Regions from separate parts of the Kitasatospora sp. NPDC022856 genome, predicted to be linked through region 2. Evidence: riboswitches for the same ligand, from Rfam matches in the RefSeq annotation. Region 2 holds a riboswitch; each other region holds the start of a gene.
What was found. Region 2 has a riboswitch for cobalamin ahead of nicT (Nickel transporter NicT). Riboswitches for the same ligand answer to the same signal wherever they lie in the genome.
Positions count from the first base shown of each region.

Region 1: it holds a riboswitch for cobalamin, as region 2 does, so the genes downstream of both, ACZ34W_RS06860 (cobalamin biosynthesis protein) here and nicT (Nickel transporter NicT) in region 2, are expected to answer to the same signal.
Region 3: it holds a riboswitch for cobalamin, as region 2 does, so the genes downstream of both, ACZ34W_RS33070 (peptidase) here and nicT (Nickel transporter NicT) in region 2, are expected to answer to the same signal.
Region 4: it holds a riboswitch for cobalamin, as region 2 does, so the genes downstream of both, ACZ34W_RS33045 (CoA-acylating methylmalonate-semialdehyde dehydrogenase) here and nicT (Nickel transporter NicT) in region 2, are expected to answer to the same signal.

Region 1 is NZ_JBVHHE010000004.1:80,132-82,323, forward strand. It holds gene ACZ34W_RS06855 (helix-turn-helix domain-containing protein) at 88-801, opposite strand; cobalamin riboswitch at 1,014-1,206, shown strand; gene ACZ34W_RS06860 (cobalamin biosynthesis protein) at 1,300-2,192, shown strand, end outside.
Region 2 is NZ_JBVHHE010000009.1:165,941-168,132, forward strand. It holds gene ACZ34W_RS13765 (SRPBCC family protein) at 1-94, shown strand, start outside; partial or broken gene ACZ34W_RS13770 (ArsR/SmtB family transcription factor) at 276-614, opposite strand; cobalamin riboswitch at 696-887, shown strand; gene nicT (Nickel transporter NicT) at 921-2,096, shown strand.
Region 3 is NZ_JBVHHE010000044.1:16,391-18,582, forward strand. It holds partial or broken gene ACZ34W_RS33065 (enoyl-CoA hydratase-related protein) at 1-377, shown strand, start outside; cobalamin riboswitch at 573-722, shown strand; gene ACZ34W_RS33070 (peptidase) at 823-1,890, shown strand; gene ACZ34W_RS33075 (flagellar hook-length control protein FliK) at 1,925-2,192, shown strand, end outside.
Region 4 is NZ_JBVHHE010000044.1:10,501-12,692, forward strand. It holds gene ACZ34W_RS33040 (ATP-binding protein) at 1-682, shown strand, start outside; cobalamin riboswitch at 764-956, shown strand; gene ACZ34W_RS33045 (CoA-acylating methylmalonate-semialdehyde dehydrogenase) at 1,168-2,192, shown strand, end outside.

The DNA.
Region 1 (2,192 bases), on a different contig from region 2:
GCTGCGGGAAGCGGCGGCGCGGGAAGCGGCAGAGGGAGAGGGCAGGGAGGGGGAGGCGCCGCGCGGGGGCGGCGCGGTACCGGCCCGTCAGACCGGGATCTCGGTCTCCAGGCGCTCCAGCAGCTCCCAGAACCGCTCGCCGAGCGGCCGGGCCGCCGCCGCGCGGGTGTCCGCCGCCGGGGCCGGGGAGCCCCAGCTGCCGGCGCCCCAGTGGGAGGTGACCTGGTACTCGTTCTGCAGCGCCGTCAGCACGGCGGTGAGGTCGCCCTCGTGCACCGGCACGATCCGGCCGATCGGCCGGAGCTGCGCCTGCCAGCGGCCGTCCACGCACTGCCGCAGCCGCCGGTCCAGCTCCTGCGCCCGGCCGGTCACCGCGACCAGCTCGCGCAGGGTCGTGCCGAGCACCTGGGCCAGCGCGTGGGTCTGCTCCTGGTCGCCGTCCCACTGACCGGTCGCCTCGGCCCGCTGGTAGCGGTCCAGTGCGAGGCCGATCCGGTGGGCCGCGCTCTCCTGGTTGAGCTCCCGGGCGACCCGGAAGTCCCGCAGCCGGGCCGGGCGGACGCCCATCAGCTGGGCCGGCGGGCACCAGAGCGCCCGGGCCAGGGCGATGAACTCGTCCTCGGCGGGGCGCAGCTCGCCGCTCTCCCAGCCGAGCACGTGGGAGGGCAGCAGCCGGACGCCGTGCGCGGCCATGCCCTCGACCACCTGCTCGGGGGTCAGCCCGAGGCCGGCGCGGTGCGCGCGGGCGGCCGCGGGCGAGAAGGGCACCGGGGGCACGGCGGGTGGCTGTCTGCGTCGCATGGCCCGACGGTAGGGGGCGGTCCGGCCGCCCCCCAGCCGCCGAACACACGAAGCGGGCCCGGAGGCTCCTCCGGGTGACTGGACGATCGCACAGGCTGTCATGCCCCTGCGGGGGGTGCCGATCGGAGGTAGCGACGGGGTCGGGCGGCCCGGCTCCGCTGTGACCAACCCCTCCGTGACCTTGGTTGACGCACGGTTCGGCCGCGTGATGGGATCCTTCAGCCAAACGGAGGCATGCAGAGGAAGCCGGTGCGAGTCCGGCGCGGTCCCGCCACTGTCACCGGGGAGCACACTCGGAGTCCCTCCTCCGCCGGCCACGGCGCCGGAGGGGGCCCATCGCGGCGGGCCGTCAGAAGCCGCCGCCGGGCCCGGGGGTGCGTTCGACCCGGAAGCCAGGAGACTCTCGCCCCCGGTACGTCGATCCAGGGCGCGGACCCTGAGTGAGGACACGCACGCGATGCAGGCTGCCCCGACCTTCCGAGCCCTCCGCTGTCCACCGTGCGCCCGCTGACCCGCGCCGCCGCCTTCGCCCTGGGGGCCGCGGCCGGGTACCTCGCCGACGCCCGCTTCGCCGACCCGCGCCGCGGCCACCCGGTGGCCGTCTTCGGCGGTGCGGCCGGCCGGCTGGAGCGGCGGATCTGGCGGGACGACCGCGCCGTCGGAACGGCTTTCACGGCGCTCTGCGTGGGCACCGTCGCGGCCGGCGCGCTGGCGGCCGACCGCACCCTGGGCCGCCGGCCGCTCGGGCGGGCCGCGCTGGCCGCCGCCGCGACCTGGACGGTGCTCGGCGGCACCTCGCTCACCCGCGAGGCCCGCTCGATCGGACGCTCGCTCGCCGCGCACGACCTCGCGGCGGCGCGGCAGCGGCTGCCGCACCTGTGCGGGCGGGACCCGAGCGCCCTCGACGAGGGGCAGATCGCCCGCGCGGTGGTCGAGTCGGTCGCCGAGAACACCGCCGACGCCGTGGTCAACGCACTCGTCTGGGGCGCCCTCGCGGGCACGCCCGGGCTGCTGGCGTTCCGCGCGGTCAACACCCTGGACGCGATGGTCGGCCACCGCTCGCCGCGCCACGCCCGGTTCGGCTGGGCCTCGGCGCGGCTGGACGACGTGGCGGGCTGGCCGGGCGCGCGGCTGACCGCGCTGCTGACCGTCGCCGCCGCGCCCGAGCCCCGGACGGCCTGGCGGGTCTGGCGCCGGGACGGCTCCGCCCACCCCAGCCCCAACGCGGGCCAGGCCGAGTCGGCCTTCGCCGGTGCCGTCGGCGTGCGGCTCGGCGGCACCCTGCGGTACGGCGCCCGGGTCGAGCACCGGCCGGTACTGGGCGGCGAGCTGCGACCGGTGACGGTGGACGACATCGAGCGCGCCTGCCGGCTCTCCCGCCGGGTGGGACT
Region 2 (2,192 bases):
CGCGGGTCTGCTCGACCGGGCCCTGCGGCCCGCGACGGACCCGCTGGCCCGGCGCTCGCTGGAGCGCTTCGAACGGCTGGTGCGGGAGGGGTGAGGCGGGTCCCGGGCGCGACGGCCCGGGGCGCAGGGTCGGTGTTCCGCGGGCGCAGCCGGTCAGCCGGGAGCCGGTCAGCTGGTCAGCCGGCCGCGGCGGCCCGGGGTGCGGAGGGCTCGCCGCCGGTGGCGTCGCTCCCGGTGGCGGGCTCGCCGTGCTCGTGGTGGTCCGCGGCGGCGCACTCGTCGAGGAGGGGGCGCAGGGCCTCGTCCACGAGCCGGTAGCGCACCACGCGGCCGTCCTTGTCGCCGGTGACCACACCCGCGGTGCGCAGCAGCCGCAGCGCCTGCGAGACGGCCGGGTCGCGCATGCCGGTGGCGACCGCCAGGTCGGTGACGGCGAGCGGCCCGGCCCGGTGCAGGGCGAGCAGCAGGGCGAGCCGCCCCGGGTCGGCGAGCAGCGAGAACCGCTCGGCCCAGGACCGGACGTGCCCGGGGTCGCCGATCGCGGCGATGGCCTCGCAGACCCGGTGCCCGTCGATGGTGCGGTGGCCCGCGCGGTCGGCCGGTACGAGATGCATGCGGACATTGTTGCAGCCCGTGGCTGTGATCCTGGACACCTGCGCAGGTGCGCAGCCTTGCAAGGGTGAGGTGCGGCCCCCTACGGTGTTGCCCGCCGTGGTGTTCGGGAAGACCGGTGACGGACCCTCAGGGTCCGGAGTCCGGAGCGGCCCTCGCCACTGTGATCGGGGGAGTCGTCCGTATCCACGACGCCACTGGGCGCCTCGCGCGCCTGGGAAGGCGGATCCGGAAGCCCCGTCAGCCAGGAGACCGGCCACGGCATCTCACGAACGTCTTTCCACGAGGTGCTGGAGCGTGATCCGAAGATGACCCTGCCCGAAACCGCCGCTGCTCCCGCGGCGTCCTCCGCCCTGCCGAGCTTCCGCTGGCGGCGCGAGGACACCCTCCGCACGGCCGGGTTGATGGGGGTGATCCTGGCCATGCACGTAGTGGCGTTCGGGACGCTGATCTTCCTGGTCGCCCCGGAGAAGTACGAGGTCGGTACCCAGGTCTTCGGGGTGGGCCTGGGCATCACCGCCTACACCCTCGGCATGCGGCACGCCTTCGACGCCGACCACATCGCGGTGATCGACAACACCACCCGCAAGCTCATGGCGGACGGGAAGCGGCCCGTCTCGGTGGGCTTCTGGTTCGCGCTCGGCCACTCCTCGATGGTGGTCCTGATGGCCGCCCTGGTGGCGGGCGGCGCCCAGCTGGCCAACACGCTGATGGACGACGAGTCCACCACCCACCAGTGGCTCGGTGTGGTCGGCACCTCCGCGTCCGGTGTCTTCCTCTACCTGATCGGCGCGCTCAACCTGGCGGCGCTGTTCGGCATCCTCAAGGTGTTCCGGTCGATGCGGGCCGGTCGGTTCGACGAGGCGGAGCTGGAGGAGCACCTCAACTCGCGCGGTCTGATGGCCCGGGTGCTGAACCGGGCGACCCGCTCGATCACGCGGCCCGGCCAGATGTTCCCGGTCGGCATGGTGCTCGGCCTCGGCTTCGACACCGCGACCGAGGTGACCCTGATGGTGATGGCCGGCTCCGGCGCGGCCGCCGGGCTGCCCTGGTACGCGATCGTCTGCCTGCCGCTGCTGTTCGCGTCCGGGATGAGCCTGTTCGACACGCTGGACGGGACGTTCATGAACTTCGCCTACCAGTGGGCGTTCTCCAACCCGGTGCGCAAGGTGTACTACAACCTGACCATCACCGGGCTGTCGATCGCGGTGGCGTTCATCATCGGCACCATCGAGCTGGTCGCCGTGCTGCACGAGAAGCTGGACCTCACCGACCCGGTCAGCGGCTGGATCGCGGACATCTCGCTGGACAACGTCGGCTACGCGATCGTCGGGCTGTTCGTGGTGGTCTGGGGGGCGGCGATCGCCTACTGGCGCCTCGCCGGCGTCGAACAGCGCTGGAGCCCGAAGCCGGTGGTACCGGCCGACGGGGTGCCCGCCCAGGGGGCGGCGGCCGACGAGGCCGCCGGGGTCATCACCAAGTAGTCGGCCCCGACGGCCCGCGGCACCGCGGTGTCACGAGGCGGCGCCCACCCGGTCCGTTCGGGTGGGCGCCGCCTCGCCGTGGTCCGCGGGCCCTGC
Region 3 (2,192 bases), on a different contig from region 2:
GCGGCGACGGAGTTCGACCGGGACCCGGACATCGGCTGCCTGGTGGTCACCGACTCGGAGAAGGCCTTCGCGGCCTCTGTCTGACCGGCCGGATGATGGGCGCCGAGGAGGCGGAGCGGGCCGGACTGGTCTCCCGCATCGTCCCCGCCGACCGGCTGCCGGCCGAGGCCCTGGCCACCGCCGAGACCGCCGCGGCGATGTCCACCCCGGCGGCGATCATGCTCAAGGAGGACGTCAACCGGTCGTACGAGACGACCCTCGCCGAGGGCGTCCGCTTCGAACGCCGCCTCTTCCACGCCGTCTTCGCGACGGCTGATCAGAAGGAGGGCATGGCGGCTTTCTCGGAGAAGCGCCCGCCGGAGTTCCGCAACCGCTGACGGCGCCCGCGGTGCGCCGCCCCTCGTCCGGGGCGGCGCACCGCCCGTCAGCTCTCGGACCGCCGGAGCAGGTAGGTGTCCGTGATCCAGCCCTCGCGCTCGCGGGCCCGGTCCGCTGCGGTCCCGTCGGCCAGGCGTAGTGTGCCGGCGGAACCCGCTGGTGCCTGCGTGATGTGACGCACGATCCCTTGACCCGATCTTTTCCGTTTCGCCATGATGAGCCGTCACGTTGTGACTCCGTCGACGGGGGAAGTCCGGTCCGAATCCGGCGCTGACCCGCAACGGTAGGCCGCCGACGGCATGTCGGCGGCGAGCCCGAGTACCCGTCGGCGGGGATGTGTCGTCCCCTCCTCCCGTCGTGGTCTGCGGGCCGGAGCTCCGAGGGCTGCCCGGCGTGCTGCCCGGCGTCCTCCGGGCCCCTGCGTCCAGGCCCGGAAAGGCACTCATGCCCACGCTCCGCCGCACCCTCGGTCTGCTCGCGATACCCGCCCTGGCGCTCGCCACCGCGCTCCCGGTGGCCACCGCCGCCCACGCCGAAACGACGTCCTCCCGGACCGTTCGTCCCGACGCCGCCGCTGGCGGCTGGCTGGCCCGCCAGCTCGTGGACGGCGACCACTTCGAGTCCGTCTTCAACGGCACCGCCTACCCCGACCAGGGTCTGACCGTCGATGCCGTGCTGGCCTTCGCCGCCTCGCACAGCTCCGACGAGGCCGCCGCGAAGGCCACCGCCTGGCTGGCGAAGCCCGAGATCATCTCCGGCTACCTCGGCGACGGCGCCACCGAGGCCTACGCGGGCGCCACCGCGAAGCTGCTGCTCGCCGTCGAGGTGCGCGGTGGGAACCCGGCATCCTTCGGGGGCGTCGACCTGCCAGCCCGGCTGCGCTCGCTGCAGACCGCCGAAGGACGGTTCTCCGACCGGTCGCAGTGGGGCGACTACAGCAACGCCTTCGGCCAGTCCCTCGCCCTGATCGCCCTGCACCGCACCCCCGGCGACGCTCCCGCCGCGGCCGTCGACTTCCTGGCGAACAGCCAGTGCGCGGACGGCGGTTACCCGTCCGCCTTCGGCCAGCCCACCTGCACCAGTGACGCCGACGCCACCGCCCTCGCCGTCCAGGCGCTCGCCGTCAACGGCCGCAACGCCGAGGCGAACGCGGGCCTCGGCTGGCTGACCACGCACCAGAACGCCGACGGCGGCTTCGCGGCCGCCGGGGCGACCGCCTCCAACGCCAACACCACCGGCCTGGCCACCCAGGCACTGCTCTCCGGTGGGCGCCTCGGTGCCGGCCTCAAGGGCTGGAGCCGGCTGGTGAAGTTCCAGCAGGGCTGCTCCGCCGACCCGGCGGTGCGCGGCGCGGTCGCCTACGACGCGTCGGGCTTCACCGCGGGCAACGGCGCCCGGGCCACCGCGCAGGCCGTCCTCGGCCTGGCGGGCACCCCGCTGGCCACCCTCTCCGCCGCCGGGTCCCGCCCCGGCGCCCCCACCCTCGCCTGCCCGGCCCCGGCCACCCGCTGAGACGCCGAACCCTGATCCCACGAGGAGAGTTCCGATGACCGATACCCTCACCCCGTCCCGCCCCGTCCGCCGGATGCTCGGGTCGATCGCCGCCGCGGCGGCCCTCACCGCCGGCCTGCTCGGCGTCTCCGCCGCCCAGGCCCCGCAGGCCCAGGCGGCGGCCTGCAACGGAACCACCGGCGTCACCGTCGTGGTCGACTTCACCGCCGTCGGCGGCGGCATCGAGACCGGCTGCGCCCCCGGCGACCCCGCCAGCGGGCTCGCCGCGCTCACCGGCGCCGGGTTCTCGTACGCCTTCCACC
Region 4 (2,192 bases), on a different contig from region 2:
GCGCGCGGTCGTGCTGTTCGGCCCGCCGGGCACGGGCAAGAGCACCTTCGCCAAGGCCGTGGCCGGCCGGCTCGGCTGGCCGTTCGTAGAGTTCTTCCCCTCGCGGATCGCTTCGGAGGACGGGCTCGCCACGGGGCTCGGCCGCCGCTTCGAGGAGATGGCGCAGCTGGACCACGTGCTGGTCTTCATCGACGAAGTCGAGGAGGTCGCCGGCACCCGCAGCCTCGCCGATCCCGCGTCGGTAGGCGTGGTCAACGAGCTCCTCAAGTCGATCGTGCGGTTCCGCGACCGGGAGGGCCGGCTGCTCGTCTGCGCCACCAACTCGGTGGCCGCCCTGGACCCGGCGTTCCTGCGCCACGGCCGGTTCGACTACGTCCTGCCGGTGGGGCCGCCGGACCACGAGGCCCGCAACGCCCTCTGGGCCGGCTACACCGCCAGGACGGGCACGGCGGCCGACACGGCTGTGCTGGCCGGCGCCAGCAGCGGCTTCACCCCCGCCGACATCCGGCAGGTCGCCATGGCGGTCGCCCAGGCCGTCTTCGAGCACACCCTCGACACGGGGGAACGCACCGAACCCGGCACCGAGGACTACCTGGACGCCATCCGGCGCACCCGGCCGACCGTGACCGAGGAGATGGCCCGGGAGTTCGCCGGCCAGGCGGTCCGCTACGGGCGCACCTGAGGCGGCCCGGGTCGGCGGTCGCCCTCGGTCGCAGTGGCGGGGATTCCCAGGGCGCGCCGCGGCGCCCGGGCCTCTGGACTTACTAGGACGTCCAACTATATGGTCGATGCCAGGTCCGCGGTGTCAGGGAAGCCGGTGTGAGTCCGGCACGGTCCCGCCACTGTGACCGGGGAGTTCGTCCTCGTGGATGACGGCCGCTGGCAGCCAGCCGGGAAGGCCTGGGGGCGGGCGTGGATCCGGGAGTCAGGATACCGGCCGCGGGTGGTCCGTGCTTTCCACGAGGATGGAGACGACACGCATGACTCCGGGCCGCCTTTCCCGTTTCGCTGCCCCTTGCCCTGCCGTGCTGACCGTCGGGGCACAACTCCGCCCCCGACGCTGACGTCAACCGCCGGACCGCCGTAGGCGCGCACGACCGTGTGCCCGGACGGCGGCGGTGGTCTCTCCATTCCTCCTCTCCCCATCCACGATGAGAGAAGGAAACGATGGTTCGTGAACTGACCCATTTCGTCGGCGGCAAGCGCATCGCCGGGACGTCCGGGCGCTTCGGCGACGTGTACGACCCCAACACCGGCCGGGTTCAGGCCCGGGTGCCGCTGGCCGACCGGGCCGAGGTCGAGGCGGTGATCGCCGACGCCGCGCAGGCCCAGCCCGAGTGGGCCGCCTGGAACCCGCAGCGGCGGGCGCGGGTGCTGCTGCGCTTCCTGCAGCTGGTCGAGCAGGAGAAGGAGGAGCTGGCCCGGCTGCTGTCCGCCGAGCACGGCAAGACCGTGGCCGACGCCCACGGCGACATCCAGCGCGGCCTGGAGGTCGTGGAGTTCGCCGCCGGGATCCCGCACCTGCTGAAGGGCGAGTTCAGCGACAACGCCGGCACCGGAATCGACGTCTACTCGATGCGCCAGCCGCTCGGCGTGGTCGCGGGCATCACGCCGTTCAACTTTCCGGCGATGATCCCGCTCTGGAAGGCCGCGCCCGCGCTGGCCTGCGGCAACGCCTTCGTCCTCAAGCCCTCCGAGCGCGACCCCTCGGTGCCGCTGCGCCTGGCCGAGCTCTTCCTCGAAGCGGGGCTTCCCCCGGGCGTGCTCAACGTCGTCAACGGCGACAAGGAGGCCGTGGACACGCTGCTGGAGGACCCCCGGGTCGAGGCGCTCGGCTTCGTCGGCTCGACCCCGATCGCCCAGCACGTCTACGCGACCGCGGCAGCGCACGGCAAGCGCGCCCAGTGCTTCGGCGGAGCGAAGAACCACATGATCGTGATGCCGGATGCCGATCTCGACCAGGCCGCCGACGCCCTCGTCGGCGCCGGCTACGGCTCGGCCGGCGAACGCTGCATGGCGATCTCGGTCGCCGTCCCGGTCGGGGACGAGACGGCGGACGCCCTGGTGGCGAAGCTGGTCGAGCGGATCGCCGCGTTGAAGGTCGGCCGCTCGGACGACCCGGCGGCCGACTTCGGTCCGCTGGTCGGCCGCGACGCCCTGGAGCGCGTCCGCGACTACCTGGACCTCGGGGT